DNA from 3 places in the Rhizobium sp. K102 genome. Region 2 is predicted to be linked to each of the others. Evidence: predicted binding sites of a transcription regulator. Region 2 holds the regulator's gene; each other region holds the start of a gene.
The links. The regulator PhoB, encoded in region 2, activates phosphate uptake and scavenging genes when phosphate is short. The targets are predictions, from matches to a motif close to TGTCATNNANCTGTCAT.
Positions count from the first base shown of each region.

Region 1: the regulator PhoB is predicted to act here: its motif matches at 3,593-3,609, upstream of MHI61_RS32395 (DUF47 family protein).
Region 3: the regulator PhoB is predicted to act here: its motif matches at 5,766-5,782, upstream of MHI61_RS26975 (DUF465 domain-containing protein).

Region 1 covers NZ_CP092438.1:367,655-378,214, forward strand. Annotated here, with positions in the region: gene MHI61_RS32385 (SMI1/KNR4 family protein) at 1-565, opposite strand, end outside; partial or broken gene MHI61_RS32390 (EAL domain-containing protein) at 1,049-2,685, opposite strand; gene MHI61_RS32395 (DUF47 family protein) at 3,715-4,356, shown strand; gene MHI61_RS32400 (inorganic phosphate transporter) at 4,356-5,375, shown strand; partial or broken gene MHI61_RS32405 (class I SAM-dependent methyltransferase) at 5,846-6,583, opposite strand; gene MHI61_RS32410 (NUDIX hydrolase) at 6,868-7,395, opposite strand; gene MHI61_RS32415 (inositol monophosphatase family protein) at 7,518-8,339, opposite strand; gene MHI61_RS32420 (ABC transporter ATP-binding protein) at 8,371-9,432, opposite strand; gene MHI61_RS32425 (iron ABC transporter permease) at 9,429-10,560, opposite strand, start outside.
Region 2 covers NZ_CP092436.1:3,017,899-3,028,458, forward strand. Annotated here, with positions in the region: gene MHI61_RS20885 (O-succinylhomoserine sulfhydrylase) at 1-664, shown strand, start outside; gene apaG (Co2+/Mg2+ efflux protein ApaG) at 869-1,261, shown strand; gene MHI61_RS20895 (hypothetical protein) at 1,849-2,259, opposite strand; gene MHI61_RS20900 (Hsp33 family molecular chaperone) at 2,381-3,373, opposite strand; gene argF (ornithine carbamoyltransferase) at 3,463-4,377, opposite strand; gene MHI61_RS20910 (aspartate aminotransferase family protein) at 4,415-5,614, opposite strand; gene MHI61_RS20915 (GcrA family cell cycle regulator) at 6,039-6,572, shown strand; gene phoB (phosphate regulon transcriptional regulator PhoB) at 7,052-7,735, opposite strand; gene phoU (phosphate signaling complex protein PhoU) at 7,871-8,584, opposite strand; gene pstB (phosphate ABC transporter ATP-binding protein PstB) at 8,629-9,444, opposite strand; gene pstA (phosphate ABC transporter permease PstA) at 9,460-10,560, opposite strand, start outside.
Region 3 covers NZ_CP092436.1:4,291,497-4,302,056, reverse strand. Annotated here, with positions in the region: gene MHI61_RS27010 (inositol monophosphatase family protein) at 1-12, opposite strand, end outside; partial or broken gene MHI61_RS27005 (chemotaxis protein) at 560-2,306, shown strand; gene MHI61_RS27000 (tetratricopeptide repeat protein) at 2,337-3,419, opposite strand; gene MHI61_RS26995 (thiamine phosphate synthase) at 3,430-4,083, opposite strand; gene MHI61_RS26990 (sulfite exporter TauE/SafE family protein) at 4,192-4,956, shown strand; gene MHI61_RS26985 (metalloregulator ArsR/SmtB family transcription factor) at 5,029-5,289, shown strand; gene MHI61_RS26980 (DUF465 domain-containing protein) at 5,487-5,660, opposite strand; gene MHI61_RS26975 (DUF465 domain-containing protein) at 5,889-6,092, shown strand; gene purE (5-(carboxyamino)imidazole ribonucleotide mutase) at 6,136-6,630, shown strand; gene MHI61_RS26965 (5-(carboxyamino)imidazole ribonucleotide synthase) at 6,627-7,703, shown strand; gene ykgO (type B 50S ribosomal protein L36) at 7,869-7,994, shown strand; gene MHI61_RS26955 (hypothetical protein) at 8,104-8,718, shown strand; gene MHI61_RS26950 (alpha/beta hydrolase) at 8,839-9,924, shown strand; gene ggt (gamma-glutamyltransferase) at 10,000-10,560, shown strand, end outside.

The DNA.
Region 1 (10,560 bases), on a different replicon from region 2:
CGGACCCGCGTCTAGTTGGATAGCAATGTCGCCATTGCAAATCATCGCTGATCGAGCGTCCATTTTTTGGACATTTGAAATTACTTCCGCTCCTCCTCAGGAGCGGAGAAGGCACATAGATCAAATGTTCTTGGGTATCAAGATCGCCTATAATTTGGCGCGCCTCCGCAAGCAGGGTGTCATATGGCTCCTTGGCACAGCGTAGGAATTCATTTTGCAGGAATTCTAAAAACGTCGATGCTAATAACGTTGCCGACATTGAAAGGCAATCAAGAAAATAAACTTCAGAATATCCGTCCTTCAAGGCGGCCGCATTGTAAGCGTATTGGTCGCCACACGCCGTTTCAGCAAAGCATAGATAGTCAGAGCAACGGGTTTCCCAAGCGAATTTCCAGAGTGTCGGATCATTCCACTTCACTATATCTATGCTCGCCTCTGGACCAATCCCAAAAAGTCGAAAATACCCGCCAAATACTTGAACACCATTACTCTCTATTAGAACAGCCCGATGATCGGTCGGAAGATGAATGCCCCAGATTGATTCAAGCTCATCTACCATCGCCAAATTGGCCCCAGGGTAGAGACAGACGTCACTTAACGACGCAAGGTTGGTTAATAGGGAGTATTCATGGAATTTGCCCGTCCACTGTAATTACATCTATACGTTGTCCAATTCGGGAGGAAAGCCCACCTCCCAGCACACTGTTTGACTTTCCCGGCATATCTAGCCAGCCAATTTGCAAGTAGGCCGATTGATAAAATTTGTCATGAGCGATTTGAATTCGTACTTACTTATGGATGACAACCGCGATCAAAGTATTCACGAACCTGCCGATTGCCTCCTAGAAAAGGTGCTCTTGAATTGATTCACAGCACAAACCGGCCTGGTAAGGTAAGTCTGCTTACGTCGTCGCTGCCGCCTAGTTCCCTTCGATCCATTATGCGATCTTTTTGGCCTAAAACGTGAACCCCATAACAACAAGCCGAACGCTGGGAAAGCTGTCGCCGTGCCAGAACCGTCGAGCCGACCAGAAGCAGGCTGGGATCTCTAGCAGATCCAACGCGTCGCGAACAACTCCTGACGCAGGAAATCGCCGATGGCATCGGAGGACATCGCGGCGCCCAACAGAAGTCCTTGTAGTCGATCGCATTTTTCTCTTCTAAGCCAACTCGCCTGACCGGCTGTTTCGACGCCTTCCGCCGTGATCCGCATCCCCAGCCCATGGGCAAGGCCGACGACGAAACGCACGATCGTCTGACTCTTCGGGTTGGTCTCGACATCCTTGATGAAGTGCCTGTCGATCTTGATCGTGTCGAACGGGAAGTTCTGTAGATAGCTCAGGGATGAATAGCGAGTGCCAAAATCGTCGAGTGCGATTCGGACGCCCAGGACCTCCAGAGTATGCAGCGTATCGAGATTGTTGGTGGTGCGCTCAAGCAGGACGGTTTCGGTTATTTCGATCTCCAACCTGTCGGCGGGAAACCCGACATCGTCGAGGATACCGGCTACGCGATCGGTGAAGCCACGGCGCAGGAATTCGGCCGGCGAGAGATTGACCGCCACGATGAAATGCGAGGGCCACGTCAAAGCTTCGCGACAGGCCTGTTCAAGCACCCACGCTCCAATATCTCCCATAAGGCCATCGGCTTCGGCCATGGGGATGAAAACACTTGGGGGAATCACTCCGGCATAAGGATGGCGCCAACGCAGCAGCGCCTCGAAGCCGACGATCCCCTCCGATACCTCCACCAGAGGCTGATACTCGATGAGGAACTGTTGCTCCTTGAGCGCAACCCGCAAGCTGCGCCTCAGCGTCTCGCGCTGCTCCAGCATGATCATCATCGAGCGATTGAACGTCCTCGCCCGGCCACGTCCGTCGTTCTTGGCAGCATAGAGCGCAATGTCGGCTGCTTTCATCAACTGTTCGCCGTCATTGCCATCGCTCGGCGCAATGGCGATACCGACGCTAGCGCCGACAAATACATCGATCCCGTCGATGGTAAATGGCTCTCTGAACGCACGGACAAGAGATTCGGCCAGGTTTTCCGCCTCCGCGGGCTGATCACCACGCCGCTGAATGACGGCGAATTCGTCGCCCGCGAGTTCTATAAGCTGTCTCGCCGTCGCGAAGTAAGGCCTGAATCCGTTCCGCCGTCATCTTGAGCACCACGTCGCCGGCACCGTGACCAAGGGTGTCATTGACGGGTTTGAAGTCATCCAGATCGAGCTGCATCAGCGCTACCTTATGATCCCTTGTTACGGGAAAGCCTGTCTCAAGATCGCTGCTGAACTGGCGACGGTTGGCTAGTCCCGTCAGTACGTCGTGCCTAGCCTGATGAAGAAGGAGAGCACGGTCGGGTTCCCCGGTCGTTTCCTTCGAAATCGCGTTCCCATTCTGTGAACTCGATGACGCCGAGGCCCCGTTCAGTGCCGAAAACCAGAAGACTGCGACTTTTGCTGGGAGGACCGCGTCCAATCGCGATGTTGCGCGGTAGGCCGCCGGCAAGTACGGCCTCGATCCCCGATATGTGGTCGGGTTCGAGCAGCTCCGGATATAGATCCCAAAGGGTCGTACCTGACGCTGCTGCAACTTTGTAGACCTCAGTAACCGCCCGAGAGCATTTGATTATTTCCAGGCTGTTGCCATAGAAAGAAACGAGTTCATCAGGCTGACCGGACCCCACCTCGTTGAGTCAGTGCGAAGGCTAACATGCCGGCGCGAATATTCAATCAGCCCTAGCCGATAAACAGAAATACAGCTTGAAAGCGTTTTCCGCAGAGAGAGCCAACCGTGCAGCCAGGCTTCGATTGCTCGATCGCGGCCGCTCCGAGCCCTTTCGCGTGATGCGGCGACGTCCGAGAGCGATGACCGCCAAGCCATGTCGCGTGTCATCGGCGCCCGATACAGGCTTATTCTCATCATCCTTTCGACTTCTTCGATAGCGACACGGCGGCGGCGTTCCGCCGTGAGGAGGAATTGGCGCAGAAGGTCATCGATAGAGCAACGCATCGAACGTGCGGAAGGAAGCAAAGTTTGTCTCTCGAAACTCAAAGTGCCTCTTCGCGACACGACGGCACCTTGCTCGGCATAATCCCTCACAATCGGGACGTGACCGAAAAGCGGGTTCTTGAACGGGACTTGCACCGGGTCCGGCAGACATTGGTGACGATCACGATGGCACCCTTATCTTCTTCTGCTACGACCAGTACCGCGAGCACTTTCCGCTCACAGCCGAGCTGCGGTTCCGGGCGCAAACTGACCGGTATCATGCAAGCGTCGCTCGCACGTAGCAATTAGAATCAGTCTCCCTTGACGAGCGGGAAGATGAAGCTCTTATGGCGAAACTCCGAGGCCAGCGCCAGACATCGCTGGCTGCGGAATGTCGTCCTTTCGACTGGATGAGGTTTCGGCGCGGAAGCCACCGTCGGAGGGCGCGGCCTCCAAGCAAACTCCCCATATTCACCGTCATGCGCTTGGGCCCGACATCGCCTCCGCCACCCCGAAGAAAGGAAACAAAAACGTGGGCAAAGTCGGCAGGGAGGTCACTATATGGATCACGGGGCTTTCCGGCGACCGCGCGCATCCTTGTCTGTCATAAAACTGTCATAAACCAGAATTCGGCGCTATCTCCTCAAATAGATAATGTTTAGACAATGGTCCCGGATGACGTCCGTCCGACATATCTTACACAGACCAAAATCGCGAGGTGCTCATGCTGGGTTGGTTTCGTAGGTTGATGCCACGCGAAGACGGGTTTTTCGACCTCTTCGAACAACATTCCAAGACGATCGTCGGAGCGGCAGAAGCGCTCGACAGATTGCTTTCGGGGATAGAAATCGAGCATCAATGCGAAGTAATCATCCGATTGGAGGATGAGGCGGATAACGTCACGCGCGAAGTCATGCAAGCCGTGCGGCGAAGCTTTATCACGCCGTTCGATCGCGGAGACATCAAGGATCTCATCCAATCCATGGATGACGCAATCGACACGATGCACAAAACGGTGAAGACCATCCGCCTCTTCGAGCAGAGGAGCTTTGACCCAGGCATGCAGGAGATGGGCAAGACTGTCGTCGAGGCGGCCAATCTAATTGCCGAGGCAATCCCGCTGCTGGATCGAGTGAACGCCAATGCCGCGCGTCTATCGGCCATCGCCGAGCAAGTCACGCGGGTGGAAGGACGATCAGACGAGCTCCACGAACAAGGGCTCAAAGACTTGTTTCGCCGGCACGGCGCGCACAATCCGATGGCATATATGATCGGCAGCGAGATCTACGGCGAGCTGGAAAAGGTGGTCGACCGTTTCGAGGACGTCGCCAACGAGATTAGCGGCATCGTGATCGAGAATATCTGATGGATGCCACTCTTGCTTTCCCGTTGCTCGTCAGCCTAATCGGGGTCGCTCTGCTGTTCGATTTTCTCAATGGCCTGCATGACGCAGCCAATTCAATTGCGACAATCGTATCAACACGGGTGCTTCGGCCGCAATATGCTGTCTTTTGGGCGGCCTTCTTCAATTTCATCGCCTTTCTGTTCTTTGGGCTCCACGTGGCCGAAACGCTCGGCACCGGCATCATCGATCCGGCGATCGTCACTCCGCAAGTGATATTCGCGGCTCTCGTCGGGGCCATCGTCTGGAACGTCCTCACTTGGATATTCGGCATTCCCTCCAGCTCCTCCCATGCCCTGATCGGTGGATTGGTCGGAGCGGGTCTCGCCAAAACCGGACTGAGCTCGATTGTCTGGAGCGGTCTCCTCAAGACCGCGTCGGCAATCGTCATGTCACCAATGATCGGTTTCCTTCTGGCGCTGCTTCTCATCTTGGCGGTGACCTGGACATTCATCCGGCAGACACCCTTCGCGGTCGATCGATCGTTTCGCTTCCTGCAATTTGTTTCTGCTTCACTCTATTCGCTCGGCCACGGCGGCAACGACGCACAAAAGACAATGGGCATCATTGCCGTGCTGCTGTATTCGCAGGGCTATCTCGGCGGTAGCTTTCATGTGCCGCTCTGGGTCGTACTTTCGTGCCAGGCAGCAATGGCCGTCGGCACCCTATTCGGCGGCTGGCGCATCGTCCACACAATGGGCTCGAAAATTACCAAGCTGAACCCGATGCAGGGTTTCTGTGCCGAAACGGGCGGCGCTTTGACGCTCTTCGGCGCAACGTGGCTAGGCATACCCGTTTCGACCACGCACACCATAACCGGTGCCATCATAGGCGTGGGCGCCGCAAAGCGCGTATCTGCGGTCCGTTGGGGGCTGGCGGGCAACATCGTAGTCGCATGGGTTATCACCCTACCGGCGGCGGCAATCATTGCGGCAGTTTCGTTTTGGCTCACGACGGTAGCGAACCAGTTCTTTATTCTTTGATGCCGGAATCCGTCCGGCACCGCATCGCCGCCGGCTGCTTGGTTTGCTTTGTGACGGACGGAGCAAGTCGGTCTTGGCGAAAAACTGAACCTGCGTCGATCTCCGCGGTGGATTGGTACAAAGTGCCGGACTATTTCACACACAGTCATTAGGGGCGCGGGCGGCTGATTCTAGTCGGGTGCGCTATTGTGAGAATGATCATGATCTCGCCCGCACCACAGTCTCGGGGTTTGCGGGGCATCACTCCTCCCGCCAAAGGAATGGTACCGCAATGCCGTCTGCGATAAGGAGCTGTCTCCAGGTCCGCCCGTCAACCGTAAACGTTGCTGCCAGGGCACATTTGCAAAATGTCAGAGTTTTGGCGTCGAGCTTTCACTACCGAACATGCTTGATCCATGCAGACAAGCCAAAAGCCCTAGCCAGGACAAATTGAGATTCCTAGGCACGGACCATCGAGCGGCGCATCTGCATTAAGCTCCTGCCTTGCGGACCGAGAGCAGTAACATCATCGGACGTTCAAGCTCTTCGGCCAGTTCAGGCATCGCCGCAATCTGGTGGTCCGTCGGCGCAAACTCATTGATTTGGCTTAGTTTGAAGCCGACCTCGATCAGGGTATTAAGGGTCGTCGCCAGGGTCCGATGGTGTTTAACAACGCCTTTCGTGAACCAGTCTGTACGGCGCTCTCCCTCGATAGAATAGCCATTCACCGGCCAGGTCTTGCGCTCGTCTTCATCCAAAATCCAGTGCGGATGCCGAGCTGCCATGAAAATAGGATGCTCGATGGTGAACACCAAGTCTCCCCCTGCGATGAGCGCATCGTAAACCATCCGCGCAAGTCTGTCGAAGTTCTATACGTAGTGAAACGTCAGGGCGCTATAGATCAGATCGAAGCTTGCATGTGGCAATTCCAAAATATCGAGATCGGCAAAGCGATAGTCGATGGCAGCGTCAGCCGTGTCGGCTTTCGCTCGGGCAATCATGTTCTGGGAAAGATCGTATCCAATAACTGAAGCCGCGCCCTGATCACGCATCCATCGTGAGGCCCAACCGAATCCACAGCCCAAGTCCGCAATATGCTTGCCTTCTAGCCTTGGAAGCATCGCTTTGATCGCGGGCCATTCGGGTGCGCCGTCCAACCCGTGCACTTGCCGAGGCAACTGGCTGTAACCGCTAAAGAAATCGGGATTGTCGTAGATATTCTGTGCCATGTTAATCTCCAGGAAAATAGGGAGGACAAGGCTGCAACGTCGACGCGCCTCGTCCGCTATGGGCGAGACCAGGCAACGATCCGCGTGTTTAGATTGCGTGGTCGACATCCCGGTATCCCGCCAACGGAATACCGGCAACCCGGGGGACAATATGGGTGTCCTGCTCGACCATGAACGACATTTTAGCAACGCATCTGATGAAATCAACCGCCGACGCTCATGTCGAAATCGTCACAACATCAGCTTTCGCGAGCGATTTCCGTGAGCGGGGTGCCACTCGTACCTTAACCGCCCTTCTTGCGGCCGCGGACCTTGAATTCCACCAGCAGAGTTTTGAGTTCAACCTCGCGAACGCGTCGTGCCGCCTCAACCGGGTCGACCCATTCGAGAATACGCTGCCCCTGCTCCTTGAAACCGTCGCCGACCTCTGTGACTTCCACCTGAAACACGTCGACAATGCAGGGGGCGATGTCACCGTCGTCAAATTCTTTCAGATAGGTGTAGCGGCCGACCGGCTTCTTTCTCACCGACCCGCGCACGCCAGCCTCCTCCCACGCTTCGACCGCCGCCGCTTCGAAGGGCTTTTTGCCTTTTATTGGCCATCCCTTCGGAATGATCCAACGCCCACTCTCCCGCGACGTGATCACAAGAATCTGGAGCCCGACTTCACCTTCGGCGTAACGGAAGCACAGCGCGCCATACTGTTGGCGAAACGCGCCGGAAAACAGTTTCGTGGAGACGGCGGCAAGCTGGCGGAGCAGTGGCTCCGATTTGTCCGGCCGGGGCTTGCGGGGTTTTTTCGGAGTCTTCATGTGCTTGTCATTGCTGAGTTTTGTAGGCGCGTCACCTCTCTAAGAGCATGTTCATGACAGGTGATGACAATCAATGGGGGAGCAACCGCCGGCCGGAGGCGGAGTAGGCGCCCTAACCCCGCTCACGATCCGGACCCGTTGCCGCCATTGGCATTATGGATCGCTAACAACTCCGCATAGGCCGATACATTGCTCGCCAAAACAGGTTGACCCGCCAGCAGATCTTCTCCCGCGGTCGAAAACGGCAGATATTGGCCTCCGGCTTCTTTGACCAGGCAGTAACCCGCCATGCAGTCCCAGGCTCGCATATGAGGTTCATAGTAGCCGACCAGTCGGCCTGCCGCCACATAGGCGAGCATAAGCGCGCCCGAGCCGTTTCGGATAAATGTGCCGCCGTTGTTGAGCACGGCCGATATGATGGAGCCGACACGCTCCGGCGCCACATACGTATTACAGCCGATGCCGGTCATCGCGTTCTGAATTGTTCGGGACGGATCAAGTGACAGCATCTCTCGGTTCAAGCTTGCACCGAGGCCCAGAGCAGCGGCATATAGCTCATTGGCGCACGGGACATGGATCACGCCGATGACGGGAAGACCGCCATGCAGGACAGCGATCGAAACGCACCAGGTCGGCATGCCGTTGACAAAGGGCGCGGTCCCGTCGATCGGATCGACTACCCAAGTGTAGCCCGAGCTTCCGACTTCATGGCCAAACTCCTCCCCGAGGAAGCCGTCGTCGGGAAATACTGCGGCGACGCGCTCCCGTAGGAACGTCTCGACGTCACGATCCGCTATCGACACGACATCCTGAAGATCGCGTTTTGTCTCGATCACGAGAGTGTCCCGCTTGTTAAAATAATCGAGCGCAAGCGCACCCGCTTTTTCAGCGAGGGATTTTGCCAAAATGAAGCGCCGCTCAAGATCCGTGTCACGCACAGTCATATTTCTATCCTTTTATTTGCATTCCAATATTTCAGGCGGCGATCAGTGCAATGCCGCGGCTCTCGAATCCAAGTGTGACGTCGCTCGATGGCGCAAGGTTTCTTTCGACGGCATGGTCGATAATGAAGAGCGTCCCGACATCGGTTTCGATTTCATATTCGACATGACCGCCGAGATATGCACTGTGGAGAACCCGCCCCGCCAGACCCTGCTGACCGGGTGCCGCGATGGAGATCGAACCGGGCCTGACGGCGAGTTTCGCCATGCCGGGTTTTGCGCCGCGCCCGGGCAGGCGGTGGTTCACCCCCGCCACGCGGATAAGCGCCTCCGCACCTTCAATGCGGATCACCTCGCAGGGGATGACATTCGCCTCTCCCATGAAATCGGCGATGAAGGAGGAGGCGGGCGCTTCGTAAAGCTCACGCGGTGTGCCGGACTGGGCGATCTCGCCATCCTTCATGACGATGATGCGGTCGGATACCGCCAGAGCCTCATCCTGATCGTGGGTGACATAAACGGCGGTAAAACCGAGACGCTGCTGAAGTTCACGGATATCCGTGCGCACCTTCCGGCGCAAGCGCGCATCGAGGTTGGAGAGCGGCTCATCGAGCAGCAGTACCTGCGGCTCCAGCACCAGTGCGCGGGCAACAGCAACGCGCTGCTGCTGACCGCCTGACAGTTCGGCGGGAAGGCGGCCACCCATGCCGGCAAGGCCAACCAGCGCCATCCCCTCCTCCGCCTTCTCCCGTGCTTCCTTCCGACTGAGGCCGGAGGATTCCAGGCCATAGGCGACGTTGTCGCGGGCATTCATGTGCGGAAACAGCGCATAAGACTGGAACACCATCGAGACATCGCGCTCATTGGCCGGCAGCATCGTGACGTCCTTGCCACCGATGAGGATTTTTCCAGCTGAAGGATGTTCGAGGCCGGCGAGCATGCGCAACGTCGTCGTCTTGCCGCAACCTGAAGGACCAAGCAGGGTGACGAGCGTGCCGGGCTCAATGGTGAGGGAGAGGTCTGGGATGGCAGTGAAGGCGCCGAACGTCTTGCGTACGTTCTGGAAGACGACGGAACCGGCTTTCTGGTTGATCATGCTATTTTCTCCTGACGAGAGGGAGCAGAAGTGGCAATGCCGGCGACGCGGTTTTCACGGCGCAGGCGACGTTCGCCCACCATGAGCTGGAAGCCGGCGATGACGGTGATCATCACGACGATCAGCATGGAGGAATAGGCGATCGCCACGCCATATTCGCCATTCTCCACGAGGCCGACGATGTAGGAGGTCGCCATGTTGTATCGCGCGCTGACGAGGAAGATGACGGCACTGATGGAGGTGATGGCACGCACAAAGGAATAGACGAGCGCGGCGGTGACGGCAGGACGCAAGAGCGGTAGAATGACCTTACGGATCGTGCGGAAGCTGTTGGCTCGCAGCGTGAGCGAGGCTTCGTCGAGGCTCTTGTCGAGCTGACTCATCGCCGCGATGCCACCGCGCACGCCGACCGGCATGTTGCGGAAGACGAAGCAGGCGACCAGGATTAGCGCCGAGCCGGTCATTTCCAACGGCGGCAGGTTGAAGGCCATGATGTAGCTGACTCCGATGACGGTACCAGGGATGGCAAAGCTCATCATCAGGGCAAATTCGAAGGCATTCTTGCCGGCAAATTTCTGACGCACGATGATGTAAGCGGTCAGCAGGCCGACGACGGCCGTCAAGGGCGCGGAGATCAACGCGATTTCCATGGTTGTCCAGAACGAGTTCCAGGCAACGCCCGTCCAGGCAATTCCGCTTTCGAAGCTGATCGAGAAGGCCTTGGCGTAGTGGTCGAGCGTCAGGGAATTATCCAGGCCCCAGGTCTTCACGAAGCCGCCGATCAGAATCATGCCGTAGATAACCAGCGTGAAGAGGATCCACGGGATGACCACGGCGTGAACGGCGATCGACAACCCGCGTGGGAGCGCAATGTGGGAGCCGCTATCGCCCTTGCCGGTGACGGTGGCAAAGTTCTTGCCCGACAGCCAGATGCGCTGAGCGAGGAAGGCAGACAGCGTGAAGGCGAGCAGTACCGTGGCGAGAACGGCGGCGCGCGAGGGATCGTTCTGCGAACCGACCACGGCGAAAAAGATTTCAGTCGACAGCACGCCATGGCTGCCGCCGAGCACCAGCGGATTGCCGAAATCGGCCATGCTTTCGATGAAGCCGATGAGGAAGGCGTTGGCG
Region 2 (10,560 bases):
GGTCGGCGCCAAGGTAGTGGTCGACAACGTCTTCGCCACGCCGCTCTTCCAGAAGCCGTTGGAACTCGGCGCCCATATCGTCGTCTATTCCGCCACCAAACATATCGACGGCCAGGGCCGGTGCCTCGGCGGCGTGGTGCTGGCCGACAAGGCCTGGATCGACGAGAACCTGCACGACTATTTCCGCCATACCGGCCCGGCCATGTCGCCGTTCAACGCCTGGACGCTGCTGAAGGGCATCGAGACGCTGCCGCTGCGCGTGCGTCAGCAGACGCAGAATGCCGCAAAGATCGCCGATTTCCTGGCCGAGCAGAACAAGGTCGCCAAGGTTATCTATCCCGGCCGCAAGGACCACCCGCAGGCCGACATCATCGCCAGGCAGATGACCGGCGGCTCGACGCTTGTCGCCTTCGAACTGAAGGGCGGCAAGGACGCGGCCTTCGCGCTGCAGAACGCGCTCGATATCATCAAGATCTCCAACAATCTCGGCGACAGCAAGAGCCTGATCACCCATCCGGCGACGACGACCCACAAGAACCTGACGGAAGAGGCGCGCGCCGAACTCGGCATCTCGCCGGGCACCGTTCGTCTTTCGGCCGGCATCGAGGATACGGACGACCTGATCGAGGATTTCGCCAAGGCGCTTGCCAAGGCCTCGGCCTGATCGACATCATTGGCGGCCGAGCCTCCGGGTTCGGCCGCGGGATCGGCGCACCGGCTCTGCCAAATAAAATAATACTGACAATTAGGCTTAACGATCGAAAACCATGCGATCACGGCTGTTTCATCACCGATCAACGTTCCGTTTCTTGACGGATAGGGCCTTCTTATAAGATACGGGTAACATATCTTGACTAAGGTGCAAGGCATGTATCGCGCCCTCACTAGAGATATCGAAGTCGTCGTCGAACCATTCTATCTGGAGGAGCAATCCGATCCGGAAGACGATCGCTATGTCTGGGGCTACCGGATTGTCATCAGCAACAATTCCGGCGTCGCCGTTCGCCTCATCAACCGCTACTGGAACATCACCGACCAGAACGGCGTGGTGGACGAGGTGACCGGCCCCGGCGTCGTCGGCGAACAGCCGCGGCTCAGCCCCGGCGACACCTACGAATATTCCTCCGGCTGCCCGCTCGACACGCCCTCCGGGCTGATGTTCGGCCATTACCAGATGGAAACGGACGAAGGCGAACTGTTCGACGTCGACATCCCCGCCTTCTCGCTGGATTCACCTGGGCTGCTGCGCGTGCTCAATTGAGCGCGCAGGTTCGCGGTCGCTTCGTCAGTGCGAACACGAACGCCGTGCTTGCCGCATGAGTCTCGGGTCAAGCCCGAGGACGACGGAGCGTGGGGACAACGGCCGGCAAGAGGCGAGAGGCCGGGAACAACTTCAGCAAAAGTGCGCAGCGGTTTTGTTGGAAGTGGGGTTTGCTTTACGTGCTTCTCACGCAAATTCGCTTGCGCATTTTGCTGGAATTCCGAGACGTATCGCCTCTTGCCGCTCGTTTCTTCCCACTCTCCGTCGTCCTCGGGCTTGACCCGAGGACCCATGCGGCAAGCACTGCGCGTGGATGCGGCCGCCTGCGGCCGGATGCAGCCTTCCAGTCAGTACCGACATGGACGCCGTACCCGCGGTCGTGGATCCTCGGGCTTGCCCAGTCATCAATCTGCTAAAGGTCAAAAGGATCCGAGGCCTGGGTGCCCGGCTTTGCTTCGAACGGATCTTTTGATTGTGGCGGCGCCGGCTGTTTTGCGACCGCATCGTTTACCGCCTTTTGGCAGGCGAGCAACTCATCCGCTGCCCGGGCGGAATCTTTCAGACCGAGGGCAACAATCTGCTTTCCTCTAAAGCTCGCGGAAACTCAGTTTGCCAGCGAACTCCTCAACCAAATCGGGATCCTTGAAATCAATCCATAATGATTTGAGGCCAGCGAGATCCAGACCTCTCGCATCAACCGTCCGTTTAGACTGGTCGAACGAGAGTTCGATGGGATAATGCTTACCTTTCTCTAAGGATTTCCAGTTTGGATTTCCGAGCAGAATGTAAAGAGGGTTGTCCTTTTTTCGGAAATTGAAGCCAAGACGAAAAATGGTGTCGTCATCAAAGGAAGTCAGAACAAAACAGCCATTGTCTAAAGTCGGGTCGACAGCCACGCTCCAGCCCCCGACCTCTTTCCATTGGATTGTCTCGTCATCAGCCAAGCCAATTCGTGGCATCGCAGCCATGAATGCGAGTACGAAATACAAAAAGCGCATGAAGGCCCCATCCCCAAAGAGCCAGTTGGATAATAGGTGCACAGTGACTACCGAAAGTCGAGTCACTGTGCTGGGATCATCGCTAATCTTTTGTATTTGTTCGACGTGTCCTCAATCGATCCTACTCAGCCGGCTGAAGCTCGGTCGGCTCGAACCGGTAGGTGGTCGAGCAGAATTCGCAGGTCACGGCGATCTCGCCGTTTTCCTGGCTTTCCTCGATCTCCTCGGCCGAAAAGCCCTTCAGCACGCCCTTGATCTTGTCGCGCGAACAGCTGCAGCGATCGAAGACGGCGCGCGGTTCGTAGACGCGCACGCCGCGTTCGTGGAACAGCCGGAACAAGAGCCGCTCGGTGCCGACAAGCGGGTCGGTCAACTCGTCGGCGTCGATCGTCTCGACCAGTGAGCGGGCTTCGACCCAGGCGTCGTCCTCGCCATGCGGGCGGTCGCCGTTATCGCCATCGCCGCCGTGGAGATCCGGGTGGCGCATGCGCTCAGGCGCTTCGGGCAGGAATTGGGCGACGAGGCCGCCGGCCCGCCAGCGATGGCGCGGCTTGCCGGCATCGTCGCGATCGAAGAGCTCGGCCGCGGCAAGGCGCACGCGCGTCGGGATCTGTTCCGACTGGCGGAAATAGACACCGGCAATCTCCTCGAGCGAGGTGCCGTCAAGCGCGACAATGCCCTGATAGGGCTGCGCGAACTTGCCCTGGTCGATGGTGAAGGCGAGCACCCCCTTGCCGAGCAGCTGTTCCGGCTCGGTTTCGCCCGCTTCAACCGCCTTGGCAAGCAGCGCCTGATCGAAACGGGCATAGGCGCGGACATTTTCCGGCGTCGAGAAATCGGCGACGAGGAGATCGACCGGGCCATCGCCCTTGGTCTGCACGGTGAACTTGCCGTCGAACTTCAGCGAGGTGCCGAGCAGCACCGTCAGCACGACGACTTCGGCAAGCAGCCGGGCGACGGGCGCGGGATAATGATGGCGCTCGAGGATCGCATCGAGCATCGGGCCGAGCTGGACGGCGCGGCCGCGCACATCCAGACCCTCCACCTGGAAAGGGACGACATGGTCATCGCCGGCGAAATCGAACTGGCCGAGGGCGGCTGCAGCTTCTGCCATGGCTTTCACTCCTAGTTTTCAAGCGATGAGCAAGTGTGCCCTTCGCTCGCGCGGCCGCGCGTTGTTCGCGCGCGGCGTCCGATTATGGTTCAGATCGCGCCCAGGCACCAAGCAAGAATCGACTTCTGCGCGTGAAGACGGTTTTCCGCTTCATCGAAGACCACGGATTGCGGGCCGTCGATCACCTCATCCGTCACTTCCTCGCCGCGATGGGCAGGCAGGCAATGCATGAACAATGCATCGCTACCGGCCTTGGCCATCAAGGCCGCATTGACCTGATAAGGCTGAAAGACGTTATGACCCCGGGCCCGATGTTCCTGATTCATGGAGACCCAGGTATCGGTCACCACGCAATCGACGCCTTCGACCGCGCGGTCGGCATCATGGCAGAGCATGATTTCGGCGCCCTCATTGCGGGCCCAGTTCAGATAGTGATCCTTGGGCTCCGAACCAAGGGGTACGGCCATGTTCATGCGGTAGCCGAAACGCGCGGCCCCCTCGACCAGCGAATGCAGCACATTGTTGCCGTCGCCGGTCCAGGCGATGGTCTTGCCCTTGATCGGGCCGCGATGCTCCTCGAAGGTCATGATGTCGGCCATGATCTGGCAGGGATGGGTGTCATCCGTCAGCGCGTTGATCACGGGCACGGTCGCATGCTCGGCAAGCTCCAGCAGGCGCGAGTGCTCGGTGGTGCGGATCATGATCGCATCGACATAGCGCGACAGCACCTTGGCGGTGTCGCCGATCGTCTCGGCGCGGCCGAGCTGCATTTCGGTGCCGGACAAAAACAGCGTTTCGCCGCCGAGCTGGCGCATGCCGACGTCGAAGGAGACGCGGGTGCGCGTCGACGGCTTCTCGAAGATCATCGCCAGCATCTTGCCGCCGAGCGGCTTGTCGCCCTGGCCGGCCTTGAAGGCCTGCTTGCGGGAAAGCGCATCGTTCATGATGGTTCTGAGGTCGGCCGATGTGACGGCCGAAAGATCGAGGAAATGTTTAGGAGCCATGTTCTTACCTGTCGTGCGCCCGAAGGCGGCAATCCCTTCAAGCCGTCTTCTTGACCTTGGAGGCGCGGATGCTCTCGGCGGCGCGCTCGAGGCGGGCGAGACCCTCGCGGGCTTCCTCGGCGGTGACGACGAGCGGCGGAAGAAGGCGAATGACGTTGTCGCCGGCCGGCACGCCGAGCAGATGCGCGGCGCGGATCGCCTGCAGCAGTTCGGCCGAGGGAACGGCCGCCTTGACGCCGAGCAGCAGGCCCTCGCCCCTGATATCCTCGATCACATCGGGATAACGGTCCTTCAGCGAGGCCAGCCCCTGACGGAAGACCAGCGCGACGTCGCGCACATGTTCCAGGAAGCCGTCCGCGAGGATAACATCGAGTACGGCGCCGCCGACGGCCATGGCCAGCGGATTGCCGCCATAGGTCGAACCATGGGTGCCGACCTTCATGCCGGAGGCGGCCTCTGATGTGGCAAGGCAGGCGCCGAGCGGGAAGCCGCCGCCGATGCCCTTGGCGACAGCCATGATGTCGGGCGTGATGCCCGACCATTCATGGGCGAAGAGCTTGCCGGTGCGGCCAACCCCGGTCTGGACCTCGTCGAGGATCAGCAGCAGGCCTTTCTCGTCGCAGATCTGGCGCAGCGCCTTCATGAACTCAGCTGTGGCGGGGCGCACGCCGCCCTCGCCTTGCACCGGCTCGATGAGGATTGCCGCCGTCGCATCGGTGGTGGCGGCGCGCACCGCCTCGATGTCGCCGAACGGCACCTGATCGAAACCCGGCGTCTTGGGGCCGAAGCCTTCGAGATATTTCTCCTGGCCGCCGGCGGCGATCGTCGCAAGCGTGCGTCCATGGAAGGCGCCTTCGAAGGTGATGATATGGAAGCGCTCGGGATGGCCCTTGGAAAACTGATAGCGGCGCGCCGTCTTGATCGCGCATTCGAGCGCCTCGGCACCGGAATTGGTGAAGAACACCTTGTCGGCGAAGGTGGCCTCCGTCAGCCGTTTGGCCAGGCGCTCCTGGCCGGGGATCTCATAGATGTTGGAGAGGTGCCAGACCTTGTCGGCCTGCTCCTTCAAGGCGGCGACCACATGGGGATTGCCATGGCCGACGGAGGTGACGGCGACGCCGGCGCCGAAATCGAGATAGCGCTCGCCGCTTTCGGTGATCAGCCATACGCCCTGCCCTCGCTCGAACCGCAGCGGGGCACGAGAATAGGTGTCATAAAGCGGCGCGGCTTCGGCCATGGCGCGGGTCTCCCGATCAGTGTTGTCAAGCACGGACTCCGGCTAAGAAAACCGGGCCCGAAAAATCAAAAATGCCGCCTTTCGGCGGCGATCGGTACTATTTCCTTTTCGCGCTGCAATGTCAACAAAACTGCGCCCTTAGCGGATGCAGCAAGCTTGTACAGCGGCATTATCAGCCTTCAACAGGCATTATTGCAGAAATGACACGCAGAGGCAGCAAGTTGGGGAAAACTCGGAATTCGATTCATCCGGATTCCCGCGACTCTTGTCACGGAGTCAGCCTCACACTAGGTTAAAGTTCAATTACTAGACTGCATGCGGCGGAACTAGTCACCAAAATTGATCAAGCGTTTCTTGTTTCGGAGGCTTCCGGGACAACGGTGAGGGATTCTGCCATCACCAACGCAAAAGGTGGAGACAGGGCATGAACTGGACAGACGAGCGGGTCGAGAAACTCAAGAAGCTGTGGTCCGAAGGGCTGAGCGCCAGCCAGATCGCGGCACAACTTGGCGGCGTGAGCCGAAACGCCGTTATCGGCAAGGTGCACCGGCTGAGCCTGCCGGGCCGCGCCAAGGCCGGCGGCACAGCCACCGCGGCGCGCACGCCGAAGCGCCAGACATCGGCGCCGCGCGCGCCGAACTACGCCTCCCGGATCACCACCCGCACCGTGACCCGCCAGCAGGGCGCAACGATGCTGAAGGAAGAGATCGAGATCGATGCCGTCGAGGAAATGGAATATGTTCCGAAGGGCAATGTGGTCGTGCCGATTTCCCGCCGCCTCGGCCTGACGGAACTGACCGAACGCACCTGCAAATGGCCGGTCGGCGATCCGCTGAAGGACGACTTCCACTTCTGCGGCTGCGAATTCCCGGATAATTCGCCCTATTGCAGCTATCACCAGAAGCTTGCCTATCAGCCGGTCAACGAACGGCGCCGGGCGGCAGCGCGGGTCAGCTGAGCGGACAACCATTGCTGGAAATGCGAAAACGGGCTGGAAGGCCCGTTTTTTGATTGGGTGACGCGAACGCGGTGCTTGCGGTCATGGGTCCTCGGGCAAGCCCGAGGACGACGGAGTGTGGGGGAACGCATGCGGTAAGAACCGCCAAGTGCGTGTTGGGTTTCTTGGAGTGCCCTCTCTATTTCCGCGTTCCCACGCAAACCACCCGCGCAATCTTGCTGGAATTCCGCCAGACGTCGCGCCTCTTGCCGGCCGCTGTCCCCGTTCTCCGTCATACTCGGGCTTGACCCGAGTATCCATGCCGCGCGCATGCCGCTCGTTCATGGAAACGAAGTGCCCCACTCGTATGGGTCCTCGGGTCAAGCCCGAGGACGACGGAGTGTGGGGGACGCGAGCGGCAGGAACCGCACCGTGCAGTGATCTGTCGGCCGCGTTTTGCGTTACGCGGCTCCGACGCCCGGACCAACCAGACGGCGCCCTCAGGCTTCCATCGAATAACCGGCGCCGCGGACGGTGCGGATGACATCCTGCATGTTGGAGAAGTTCAGCGCCTTGCGCAGGCGGCCGACATGGACGTCGACGGTGCGTTCGTCGACATAGATATCGTGGCCCCAGACGCCGTCGAGCAATTGCGAGCGGGAAAAGACTCGGCCCGGCGACGACATCAGGAATTCCAAGAGGCGGAATTCGGTCGGGCCGAGGCGGACTTCGCGGCTCTTGCGATGGACGCGGTGGGTTTCGCGGTCGAGCTCGATATCGCCGCATTTCAGCACCGAGGACAGCACCTCCGGGCGGGCGCGGCGCAGCATGGCCTTGACGCGGGCAACGAGCTCGGGGGTCGAGAACGGCTTGACGACGTAATCGTCGGCGCCGGTGGACAGACCGCGGACGCGCTCGCTCTCCTCGCCGCGCGCCGTCAGCATGATGATCGGCAGCCGTTCGGTTTCCGGCCGCATGCGCAGGCGCCGGCAGAGTTCGATGCCGGAGACGCCGGGCAGCATCCAGTCGAGGATGAGAAGATCGGGCGTTCGCTCCTGAAGCCTGATTTCGGCCTCGTCGCCGCGCAGGATGGTATCGACTTCGAAGCCTTCCGCTTCGAGATTATAACGGAGAAGCACGCTGAGGGCTTCCTCGTCTTCAACAACTGCAACTCTCGGGATCATGCGTGTCCGTCTCCTCGCGCACGATCCTTAAACCGGGGGTGATTTAAGCAAGGGATCCCGCGCAAAATCAGAAATTGGCTGCGACCTCTTTGCGCGCCCGGACGGGCGCGCACGCGATGGGCTGGTCCGGCACGGTTATTCCGTGGCGGCACCGACGGTGTTGGCGCTGTCGTCCTTTGGACGGTCGCCTTCCGGCTGGGCGCCGGTTGCCATGTAGTAGATCGTCTCGGCGATATTGGTGGCGTGATCGCCGATGCGCTCGATGTTCTTGGCGCAGAAGAGAAGATGCGTGCAGCTCGTGATGTTGCGCGGATCTTCCATCATATAGGTCAGGAGTTCGCGGAACAGCGACGTGTACATCGCGTCGATCTCGTTGTCGCGCTCGCGGATGGCGGTCGCCTTGTCGGCGGCGCGCGTCGTATAGACGTCGAGCACTTCCTTGAGCTGGACGAGCGCCAGCTCGGACAGATGCTCGAGACCGCGGGCGAGCTTGCGCGGAACGCCGGTGCTCTGCACGGCGATGACGCGCTTGGCGGTGTTCTTGCCGAGGTCGCCGACGCGTTCAAGATCGGCGGCGATGCGGATCGAACCCATGATTTCGCGCAGGTCCGAGGCCATCGGCTGGCGGCGGGCGATGGTGACAATCGCCTTGTCGCCGATTTCGCGTTCGGTGTGATCGAGGATCACATCGTCGGAGATGACCTTCTGCGCCAGCGCGGTGTCGCCGTTGACCAGGGCGCGAACGGATTCGGCGACCATCTGCTCGGCTAGGCCGCCCATTTCGGAAATCCGCCTGGAGAGGAACTTGAGATCATCATCATAGGCAGAATAAATATGTGTCGATGCCATGGGGCTTTGTCCTCGAATAACGGGAAGGCTTCGGACTGCCGCAATCAGCCGAAGCGACCCATGATGTAGTCCTGGGTGCGCGGATCGTCCGGGTTGGTGAACATCTTGTCGGTGTCGTTCTCCTCGACGAGGTTGCCGAGGTGGAACATGGCCGTGCGCTGCGACACGCGCGCCGCCTGCTGCATGGAGTGGGTGACGATGACGATCGTGTAGTTCTCGCGCAGCTCGTGGATCAGCTCCTCGACCTTGGCGGTGGCGATCGGGTCGAGCGCCGAGCAGGGCTCGTCCATCAGGATGACCTCAGGGCTGACGGCGACGGCACGGGCAATGCACAGGCGCTGCTGCTGGCCGCCGGAGAGGCCGGTGCCGGACTCGTGCACGCGGTCCTTGACCTCGTTCCAGAGGCCGGCGCGCTGCAGGCTTGTCTCGACGATCTGGTCGAGATCGGCCTTCGACTTGGCCAGGCCATGGATGCGCGGGCCGTAGGAGACGTTTTCGTAGATCGTCTTCGGGAACGGGTTCGGCTTCTGGAACACCATGCCGACGCGCGCGCGCAGCTCGACGACGTCGATGTCGGGATCATAGATATCGTCTGTATCAAGCGTGATCTTGCCGGTGACGCGGCAGCCCTCGATCGTGTCGTTCATGCGGTTGAGGCTTCGCAGAAAGGTCGACTTGCCGCAGCCCGAAGGGCCGATCAGGGCAGTTACGGTGTTTTCGCGGATGTTCAGGTTCACATCGAAAAGCGCGCGCTTCTCGCCGTAGTAAACCGAGACATCCTGTCCGATCATCTTATACGGGACGTTGCTCATCTTCTGATCCAGCGCCTTTTCAACTGCAGCTTCCGTCAACATGTTCATGATGTTTAACTCCGTTTACCAGCGGCGCTCGAAGCGACGACGCAAGAGGATGGCGCCCATGTTCATGACGATCAGGAACAGGAGCAGGACGATGATGGCACCCGAAGTACGCTCCACGAAGGCACGTTCGGCCTCGTTCGCCCACATATAGACCTGCACCGGCAGGGCCGTCGAGGGTTCGAGCGGCGTGGTCGGCGCGTTGGCGACGAAGGCGACCATGCCGATCAGGAGCAGCGGCGCGGTTTCGCCGAGCGCATGCGCCAGGCCGATGATCGTGCCGGTGAGGATGCCGGGCATGGCAAGCGGCAGGACGTGGTGGAACACCATCTGCATCTTCGAGGCGCCGAGACCGAGCGCTGCGGCGCGGATCGACGGCGGCACGGCGCGCAGTGCCGCGCGGGTGGCGATGATGATCGTCGGCAGGGTCATCAGCGTCAGCACCAGGCCGCCGACCAGCGAGGCCGAACGCGGCAGGCCGATGAAGTTGATGAAGACGGAAAGGCCGAGCAGACCGTAGACGATCGAGGGAACGGCAGCGAGGTTGTTGATGTTGACCTCGATCAGGTCCGTCAGCTTGTTCTTCGGCGCGAACTCCTCGAGGTAGATCGAGGCGGCAACGCCGATCGGCAGGGAAAGCGCCAGCACGATCAGCATCAGGTAGAGCGAGCCGATGAGGGCGACGCCAAGGCCGGCGGCCTCCGGACGGCTGGAGTTGCCGTTGACGAACAGGCCGGTGTTGAACTCTTTCTGAAGAGCGCCGCTCGCCTTCAGCTGGTTCATCCAGGTCACCTGCTTGTCGTTGACCTTGCGGTTCTTCTCATCGACGGAGAGATCGATCTGGCCCTTGTTGGCGCTGTCGATATTGGCGTCGGCGAGCAGCGAGACATTGACCGTCTTGCCGATGAGCGAGGGATCGGCGACGACCATATCGCGCAGCTGGATCGGCGCGCTCTTGGAGAGCATGGCGGTCGCCTCGCGCACGTCAGGTTTGCTCGAAGCATTGATGTTCAGCTGCTTGACGATCGCGTCGCGCAGCAGAACCGGGTAATTGGCGGCGACCAGCACCGAAGGATCGCTCGCACGCTTGTTATCAGGATCGATCGTCTTCTCGGCGAA
Region 3 (10,560 bases), 1.3 Mb from region 2:
TGAACGGGCCATCGGCGCATTTCCTTGGGACTGATACGGGACGCGCGCTGCCAGGGGCGGGAAATGTCCCTGAACATGCATGACAGGCAGCGCTGCAAAGATTGGCGGCCTCAAGACCACAAAACCAGGGAAATTTCAAGAGGAGGCGCGCATGGCTGCCCTTCCTCGTCGGGAACCCGCGATTTTATTCGAAACGGATCGGTTCAAAACTGGTCTCAGAATTTCCGATGCGTGATCATCACTTCGCGAGCGATCTGATCGAGCGGCAAGACGCGGTCGACGCCGCCCTTGGGGTACAAAGCGGTTGTATGAAACTACCATATAACGAGTCTTGAGACCCGCAATTCTGATCCGGAATAAAGTTGTGATCAAAATTTAGCAACAACAAATAAAAGCAATGGGTTAATCCGTATTAACCGACCACGAGGTCGCGACGGCGCCCAATCCCCATCTTTCGTTAATCACAACGCTGACGAGTCCGGCGTGTTTACCGGACGTTTCCATCCTGCGCGTAAAAATAGTGTCAGATAAGCCTGTGTTTTAAGAAAAGGTATAAATGTTGGCACACGCTCTGGTATCGCCGACCGCTGCAGCCTACACCTCCGGGCGGGACATTGGCCGGACCCTGGAATCCGCCCGCAGCCGGGTCGAGGAACGTTTTCTCGAAGGCGGCACGGTATTGCTGTCGGTGATGGATGTTCTCAACCGTTTGTTGAATTCTCTCGAGAGCGTCACGGCGGCGCTCGACAATGGGGAGCAGAGCGATACCGGCGCCGATCTCCGTGCCACGGTGGAGAGCCTGACGGCGCTGCCGGTCACCGAAGAAAATCGTCAGCAGGCGCTGGTCTCACTGGCGCAGACCGGCCGGGAGCTGCGCAAATATGTCTCCGACATGCAGGAGACGATGCGTTATCTCAGAACTTTCGCCGTGACCGTGAAGATCACCGGCGCCGGCCTTGCTGAATTTGCCGGCTTCGCACAGGAAATCCTGGAGCGAATCTCATTCCGGCACCGATGAAGTCAACCGTTTCGCCGCGCATCTCGACAGCCTCGACAAGGAGGTCAAACTCGCCGCCTCCTTCGGCGCCAGCGTCTCCAAGGGCTACGCCGATACCGTTCCGGCCGTTGCCGCCGCCCTGCGCGGCGACGCCGCCAAGATCGCCGAACATCGCAAGCATCTCGGCGTCGTCGCCCGCGAGGTCGGCGCGATTGCACGCGGCGTTCAGAGCAAGGTCGCCTCGACGCTCTCTGCCCTGCAGATCGGCGACATCACCCGCCAGCGCATCGAGCATGTACAGGCCACCCTCTCGCTGCTTGAGGAGTTCTTTGCCGGCGAGGGCGCCAAGCTCGATGCCGGCGCGCGCAAGCGCCTTCAGAACGTCATTCACCATCTGACCGCGGCGCAGATGAACGACATGTGCGTAAATTTCCAGCGGGAATCGGAAAACGTCGTCACGACGATCGCCAGTTTCGACCACGACATGCGGGAAATCCTCAAGCTGCGCGACCAGATGAGCGGCGCGAGCGGCGAATCCGGCGGCAACTTCATGCGCGCGCTGGAATCGAGCGTTTCGGCCGCTCACGAAATCGTCCGGCAGGTCGATACGGCAAGCCGGCAGGCCGACCAGGTGAGCCAGTCGACGATCGACACGGCCGCCAAGCTCTCCCAAGCGATCGCCAGTATCCGCGCCGTCAAGACCGACATCCATTATATGGCCTTGAACACCAATCTGCGCTGCAGTCGTCTCGGCGAGGAAGGCAGGTCGATCAACGTCGTCACGGCCGAATTGCGCATCTTCGCCGGCAAACTCGACGAATCCGCCGATGCCATCGTCACCGGCCTGCCGGCGCTCGAAGCCGCGGCCGGACGCATCGCCCCCGCCACCGATGCCGGGGCGGGCGGCCTGGGAGAGGGCCTGACATCGGCCGTCGGCAACATCCGCGCCGCAGCCGACGTCATGGAAAACGAGCTGAAAGTGCTTGCCGAAAACGGTCGCGAGGTCGCCACCAAGATCGGCCTGCTGATCGGCAAGCTCGATTTCCAGCGTGACCTCGGCGAGGTCTTTGCCCGCTGCGCCGATGTGCTTGATGAGGCCGCCGGCAGCGAGGTCGCCGATATCTCCGATCTCGCTGAGGCGATCGCCCTGCTCGAGCGCAAGATCTTCAAGCACTATACGATGGTTCAGGAGCGCAACATTCATCGCGAGATCATCCCGGCCTGCGAGGAAAGCGCTGCTGCCCCTGCTCCCGCCGAGCCTGCCAAAATCGAAAACGACGAGGATCTTTTCGCCGACGCGCTGTTTTAACGTCGCTCTTGGGACGCGAGGCGCTATTATCTAGCGTCGGCGGAACTTGTTGGCGGCGTCGATCGCCGCCTTCTGCTGCTCGTCCTCGATGCCCAGATAAAAATCCTCGAGCCCCGGATCGGCAAGCCCGGCGCGGCGCGACAGCACGTACCACTTCGCCGCCTCGACCGGATTGGGCGGCGTGCCGATGGCATTGACATAGAGGTGGGCGAGCTTGTTTTGCGCCGCGACATTGCCGCCATTGGCGGCAAGTTTCAACCATTCGAAACCTTTGACATAATCCTTCGGGCCGCCGACGCCGTTGACGAGCCAGATGCCGAGATCGAGCTGGGCCGTGTCGAAGCCGGCACGCGCCGCGCGCGCCATCCACTCGCGGGCGAGTCGCTTCTTTTCCTCCGGCAGGTCTTTCAGCGTCGCGTAAAGCTGCGCCACCGCATATTGCGAATCGGCAATGCCCTGCTCGGCCGATTTCTCATAGAATGGCAGCGCCAGCTTCAGCCCCTTCTCGCCGGGATTGTCGGCCACGAGGATCTGCGCCCAGTTGAACTCCGCTGAAGGGTTGCCGGCCTCGGCCGCCTTGCGCATGTAGTCGTCGGCCTTGACCTTGTCGCGCGGCACGCCTTCGCCTTCCATCAGCATCAGCGCATATTTGAACATTGCCGCCGGATCGCCGCCTTCGGCCGCCTTGCCGTACCAGAAGGCCGCGTTCTTCACGTCCTTCTTGACGCCGAGACCCTGTGAGAGGATTTCGCCGATCAGCGTCTGCGCTGCCGGATCTCCGAGTTGGGCGCGCGGCAGCGCCTTATCCATCGCTGTCAGGTAATAACCGCGTTGGTAAGCGCCGTAAGCCTCGTCGATCGGTCCCTTGTAGTCCTTCTCCGGCGGCAGGTCCGGCAGTTTCGCGCCCATCCGGTCGAAGACCCCGACGCCATCGGAGGGTCGCACGCCGGGACCGGCGGGCCGGTCGGTGCGAAAGGTCGAAGCCGGCGCCGTGCCCGGCTGGCTGATGACGCTGTCGGCTGTCTGCGCCAGGGCGACACCCGGCCCGGCTGCAAGGAGAACGGCGATGCTGGCGAGCAGATATTTCAACTGGCGGGCGGGCGGGATCGGCATGAGCGCGATTTCAATCCTCAAACCGTGGCGCTTTTTCGTCAAGCAGCGCGTTGATTTCGGCAATGACGGATGGCGCCCGGGCGGGCTCACCGAAGACCGCCAGCCGCAGCGCCACGAACTCCGCTCCGGTTTCGGCAACGGCGAGCGCCGAGGCCGGATCGGTGCCGCCCATCACGATGCAGGGGATTTCGATCATCGAAGCCCACCATTCGCCGAGCGCAAGGTTCTTCGGATGGGCCTCCGGCTTGATGTCGCCATCGAGCTTGCCGAAGAAGATATAGTCCGGCCTCACTTCGCCGATCTCCAGCGCCGTGTGCCGGTCGGCCGCATTGCCGCCGCCGACGATCAGCTTCGGTGCGTGCTTGTCGATCGCCTCCGACAGCGCCTCGGCATTGCCAGAAAGATGCAGGCCATCGGCCTTTGCCCGTCCCGCCACGCGGCTGTCGCCTGCAATCAGCGCCGCCGCCCCGGCATCCTGGATCAGCGGCACCAGCTTTTCGGCATGTTTTTGAAAGGCGCCGTCGTCGAGCCCGTATTGCGGCACGATCACCGAGGCGACATCGCCGCCTTTCAGCGCGTCGGCGACGATCTTTGCCTGTTCATCGGCATCGGCGATATCGGGGGCGATGAGCACAAGGCGACAGCGGTTTTCCGGTTCGGTCATGAGGTCTTTCCGTTTCCAGCGAATTCCCCTTTCGAAAGGACGGATCCGCACTCGTTTTGTGTGAGTAGTTCCGTTAGAGGAGGCTTGCAAGAGGAGGATGCCGAAAGCATGCCGCAGGATTTGTCATTCTACTACGCCGCCGTGCCCGCCGTCCTCCTGGTCGGCCTCGCGAAAGGCGGCATGGGCGACGCTTTGTCGCTGATCGGCCTGCCCTTTCTCGCTCTGGTCGTCTCGCCGGTCGAAGCGGCGGCGATCCTGCTGCCGATTCTGATCTTCATGGATATGATTTCGCTCGTCATCTGGCGCAAGCATGGCGATTGGACGACGCTGAAGATCATGCTGCCGGGTGCAATCTTCGGCATCGGCCTCGGCTGGGCGACGTCGGCGCTGGTTCCGGGCAACATGCTACGCATCGTCATCGGGGCGGTTACCATCCTCTTCTGCCTGCGTTATTTCTGGAGCAATTTCGGCCCCGGCATCGCCAAGGTGATCCCGCCGCGCGGCCAGCGGTCGGTTGCCGCCAGCCTCTGGGGGACGTTTTCCGGTTATGGCAGCTTCGTCGCCCATGCCGGCGGCGCGCCCTTCCAGGTCTATGCCCTGCCGCTCAAGCTGCAGCCGCGCGAATATACCGGCACCAGCGTGCGCTTCTTCGCGATCCTCAATGCCGTCAAGCTGATCCCCTATTTCGCGCTCGGCCAGCTCGACACGCAGAACCTTGCGACCTCGGCGACGCTGCTGCCCTTCGCCCCGCTCGCCACGCTTGCCGGCGCCTGGTGCGTGCGCCGCATGCAGCCGGCGATGTTCTACCCCTTCATGTATGCGATGGCCTTGATCGCCGCCTTGCTGATCGTGCGCGAGGGCCTTGGCGGGTAAGGGCCGCCCTGCTCCACGCTGCAACGCACAATTTTCTTGCCGCCGCGGCCGGTTTGCCGTAGCGTTCCCGCCATGTCGAACACGGACCCCTTCTCTGCGATTGCCGATCCGAACCGGCGGTTTCTGCTGGAAGAATTGCGGCGCGCGCCGCGGACAGTCAACGAGCTCGCCGAGGGCCTGCCGATCAGCCGGCCGGCCGTGTCGCAACACCTGAAGGCGCTGCTCGACAGCAACCTCGTCTCGGTGACGTCGGAAGGCACCAAACGCATCTACGCGGTCAATAACCGCGGCTTCGACAAGCTCAATCTGTGGCTGGATCAGTTCTGGGCCTGATCGCCCTCCGACAAGACCCCAAACCTAATCCTATGACGCGATCGGCGGCGGGAGATGCAAAGCGCCAGCCGCGATGCCGCGAGCATCGGGCTGGCGCAATTCTGGTGTCAAATCACCGGGTCTTGCAAATTTTAGGCGGAATGGATGAATTTACCTCTTCATACGCAAGATGATCGGCCGGCGAACCCTTGGGAAGATCAGTGGACGGATGACTTGAGACGCTGAATCTCGTCCTTGATGCGCAGCTTGCGGCGCTTGCATTCGGCAATTTCCGTATCGGAGATAGAGGGAGCTGTTCTGAGCGCGTGCAGCTCCTCCTCGAGAGCAACATGCTTTTTCTGGAGTGATTCAAGATGAGCTTGAACTGTCATTTGACCCTTCCTTCCTCTTACCCTCCCCGACCATCATCGTCGGGGATCAAGGTGTCAACGCGCCGGACTGTGACATATTTTTGAAGGCTTGTCGAAGGCGAAAAGATGAAGATGAGATGGCAAATTCATGATCAAGACTAACTAGCCGTTACCCGTATTTGGTGATAGGAGCTTGCGGAAATCATCGGCAGATCGGACAAGATCCGAAGACGACAACGGGGAATGCATATGGCCGATCAGGAACAGGCGGAAATCAGGCTCATGGTGGCGCGGCTGCGTCAGGAGCACGAGGATTTCGACGCCGCGATCAACGCCATGATCGAGACCGGATGCGACGCTCTGCGAATCCAGCGCATGAAAAAGAAGAAGCTCGTCATCAAGGACAAGCTTTCTAAGCTGGAAGATCAGATCGTCCCTGATATCATCGCCTGATCGCATCGCCCGATCGCATTGCTTGAGAGGAATAGCGGCAACGATGACAGACAGACCACCCGTCGCCATTATCATGGGCAGCCAATCCGATTGGGAAACCATGAAGAACGCGGCCGATACGCTGGAAGCCCTGGAAATCCCTTATGATGCGCGCATCATCTCGGCGCACCGCACGCCCGACCGCATGGCGAATTTCGCCAAGGGCGCGCGCGCCGAGGGCTTCAAGGTCATCATCGCCGGCGCCGGCGGCGCTGCCCATCTGCCGGGCATGACCGCATCGATGACGCCGCTGCCGGTCTTCGGCGTCCCGGTCCAGTCGAAAACCATGTCCGGCCAGGATAGCCTCCTGTCGATCGTGCAGATGCCGGCCGGCATTCCGGTGGGAACGCTCGCCATCGGCAAGGCGGGCGCGGTCAACGCTGCCCTTCTCGCCGCCGCCGTGCTTGCCCTTTCCGACGAAGAAATCGCCGAGCGGCTCGACGAATGGCGCGAACGTCAGAGTGCCAGCATCGCCGAATACCCGATGGACGACCAATGACCGTAAGCACGATCGGCATTGTCGGCGGCGGCCAGCTCGGCCGCATGCTGGCCATCGCCGCCGCCAGACTGAATTTCCGCACGATCATTCTCGAGCCGCAGGCGGACTGCCCGGCCGCTCAGCTCGCCAACCGGCAGATCGTTGCCGCCTATGATGATCCGGCGGCGCTGGCCGAACTTGCCGCTGCCTGCGATGTCGTCACCTACGAATTCGAGAACGTGCCCGTTGCCGCCGCAGAAACGCTTTCGGCAAGCATTGCCGTCTATCCGCCGCCGAAGGCGCTGGAAGCCGCCCAGGACCGACTGGTCGAAAAGCGCTTCCTCAACGATTGCGGCATCCCCACCGCCCGCTTTCACGCGATCGACAGCCAGGCCGACCTCGAGGCGGCCCTGAAGGATTTCGGCGGTCAGGGCGTGTTGAAGACCCGCCGTCTCGGTTATGACGGCAAGGGACAGAAGCTTTTCCGTTCAATGGCCGACAGCCCTGACGGCGCCTATGCCGCTCTCGGCGCCGTGCCGCTGATCCTCGAAAGCTTCGTCGCCTTCGAGCGCGAGGTTTCGATCATCGCCGCGCGCACCGCCGACGGCGCGGTCGTCTGCTTCGATCCTGCCGAAAATATTCACCGCAACGGCATCCTCCATACCTCGACGGTTCCCGCCGCGATCTCCGCAGCGACGGGCGAAGCCGCACGTCGCTCGGCCGAAAAAATCCTCGCGGCATTGAACTATGTCGGCGTCATCGGCATCGAATTCTTCGTGCTTGTCGACGGCAGCCTGATCGCCAACGAGATGGCCCCGCGTGTACACAATTCCGGACACTGGACGGAGGCGGCCTGTACCGTCAGCCAGTTCGAGCAGCATATCCGCGCCGTCGCTGGCCTGCCGCTCGGCGATGGCGCGCGCCATTCCGACTGCGTTATGCAGAACCTGATCGGCGACGATATCCTTGCCGTTCCCGACTGGCTGCGACGCCCCGATACGCTGGTCCATCTCTACGGCAAGACAGAGTGGCGGCCCGGGCGCAAGATGGGCCATGTCACCACGTTGGCGCCGAAATCCCCGCTTTCCCGGTGAGAAAACACCCTCTCGCCCCGGGAAAAACACCGTCACGTGGTTGACACGGAAAAGGTGACGGGGTATCTGCTCCCCCACCTAAAGAGCGCGCCCCGACGGCGCGCTTTTGATTGTTAAAGATACGGGCGAATGTGAATTCCCCCATAGAGATCGCGGATCAGAAAAATGAAGATCAAGAATTCGCTCAAGTCGCTCAAGGCTCGCCACCGTGACAACCGTCTGGTTCGCCGCAAGGGCCGCATCTACATCATCAACAAGCTGAACCCGCGCTACAAGGCTCGTCAGGGCTGATTGCGCGCATCCGGATCGCCGCGCCGCGCAGTTTGCGCCGTCGGACATCCGGTAGGTCGCTGCGGTGATCACGTCAAATTTGTTTGATCTTCGGCGTTGGCGGGCTAATATGTCCGCCATGCGCTTTTTTGCTTTGACGCCAGCGGCCTTGCCGCTCTTCCTCGTTCTCTCCACCTCTCCGCTTCCGGCCATCGCGGCGGAAAAGGATGTCATCGTCGAGCAGAGCAATGCCGCCAGTTCGCCGAAGCAGCGCCTCGATCAGCTCTTCAGCCAGCTGAAGCGCGAGCGCGATCCCGACAAGGCCAGCGGCATCGCCAACGAAATTCGCCTGGAATGGAATGATTCCGGCAGCGCGACCGTCAATCTGCTGATGCAATGGGCCGACAAGGCGATTGAGGAAAAGCGCAATCCCGCCGCTCTCGATTTCCTCGATGAGGCAATAGCGCTGAAGCCCGATTACGCCGAAAGCTGGAATCGGCGCGCCACGCTGAATTTCGTCATGGGCAATTACCGCAAGTCGATGTCCGACATCGAACATGTGCTGGATCTCGAGCCGCGCCATTTCGGCGCGCTCTCCGGCATGGCCGCGATCCTCAGCAATTCCGGCAACGATCAGCTGACGTTGAAAGCCTGGGAGCGGTTCCTCGATATCTATCCCGCCGAGCGCACTGCGCAGGAACAGGTCAATACGCTGTCGGAAAAACTTGCCGGCAACCGCACGTGATGTCGGCTCGCCCAATCTTGAAGCCCGGCCGGACCGCACAATTTTAGCATTATCGAGGGAGCCACGCGGCGCTTCGCCCAGCGCTCTCGAGATCCGCCGCAACCATCGCCCGTAAAGATCATGCTTGCAGAAGTTTCCGCTCTTCTCGCTCCCCTCGCCGCCGCCATCGGTTACTCCTCCTACAAGGCGCGGCGCTTCGAACGGACCTATCCCAATATCGGTGAGCTGACGGATGTCGGCGGCTACCGGATGAATGCCGTCCATATCAAGCGTCCGGAACATGCCGATCTGCCGGCGCTCGTCTTCATTCACGGCGCCAGCGGCAATCTGCTCGACCAGGTCGTCGCCTTCCGCGCAGCCCTCGAAGGCCGGGCGGAAATGCTCTTCGTCGACCGTCCCGGCCACGGCTATTCCGAACGCGGCGGCCCTGAAAACGCGGTCCCTTCCGGCCAGGCGGATGCGATCGCCCGGCTGATGGAGGCCCGCGGCATCGAGAGGGCGATCATCGTCGGTCATTCTTTCGGCGGCGCGATCACCGCAACCTTCGGCCTGCGCCATCCCGAAAAGACAGCCGGCCTGCTCTTTCTGGCACCCGCGACCCATCCCTGGCCGGGCGGTATCGACTGGTATTATCACGTCGCGACGGCGCCGGTCGTCGGCTGGCTGTTCAACCACGCCATCGTCGTGCCGCTGGGGCTCAGCCGGCTGGAGCGCGGCACGCTGAATGTCTTCCGTCCCAATCCGCGCCCGCTCGATTACATCGAAAAGACCGGCCCATCGCTGGTGCTGCGGCCCCGCACCTTCCGCAACAACGCCGTCGATTTCAAAAGGCTGCTTGCCTATCTGAAGGAACAATCGCCGCTCTATTCACAGATCACCGCGCCGACCGTCATCATAACAGGCGACAGCGACGAGATCGTCTGGGAACACCTGCATTCACGCGGTCTTGCCCGCGATATAGCCGGCTCCGAGCTCATCACCGTCCGCGGCGTCGGCCACAAGCCGGATTATCTCGCGACCGATGTCGCCATCGCTGCCATGGAAAAGATCGCCGGCAAGCCGTGCGACCTGCAGGCAATCGCCCGCCGGGCCGAGGAGCGGCTCGCCGCGGCGTCGCGCGATCGGACATCTCTGCCGTCGCTGGAGCCGGGCGCCCCGCGCGGGCATGATCCTTCAGCCGGAAACTCGATCGAACGCCTCGCATAAAGCCGATCGCGCGCATTGCCTCGAGCCGGCGCAGCCCCATATGTTTTTCCGTTGTTGTCCATAGGAGGGGAAATCATGGGCCGCCTGCATATCGGGACGATCTCGGTCATATCGGCATTGTCGCTCTGCCTGACCTCGGCTTTCGCGGCCTCGCCCGCACCTGTTGAAGCCGAACACGGCATGGTCGTTACCGCTCAGCATCTGGCGACCGATGTCGGCGTCGAGGTGCTGAAGAGCGGCGGCAACGCCGTCGATGCGGCCGTCGCCGTCGGTTACGCGTTGGCGGTGGTCTATCCCTCGGCCGGCAATCTCGGCGGCGGCGGCTTCATGACCATCCGCCTGAAAGACGGCACCAAGACCTTCCTCGATTTCCGCGAACGCGCGCCGCTCGCCGCGACGAAGACCATGTATCTCGATGCCAAGGGCGAGATCGTGCCGCGCGCCAGCCTCGACGGTTATCTCGCCGTCGGCGTTCCCGGCTCGGTCATGGGTTTTGAAACCGCGCGCGAGAAATACGGCACCCGCTCACGCCAGGATCTGATCGCGCCGGCCCTTCGCTTCGCCAAGGAAGGCTTCACACTGGAACAGGGCGACGCGGCCATCCTCGCCGGCAGCGCCAAACGCCTCGCCAAGGAT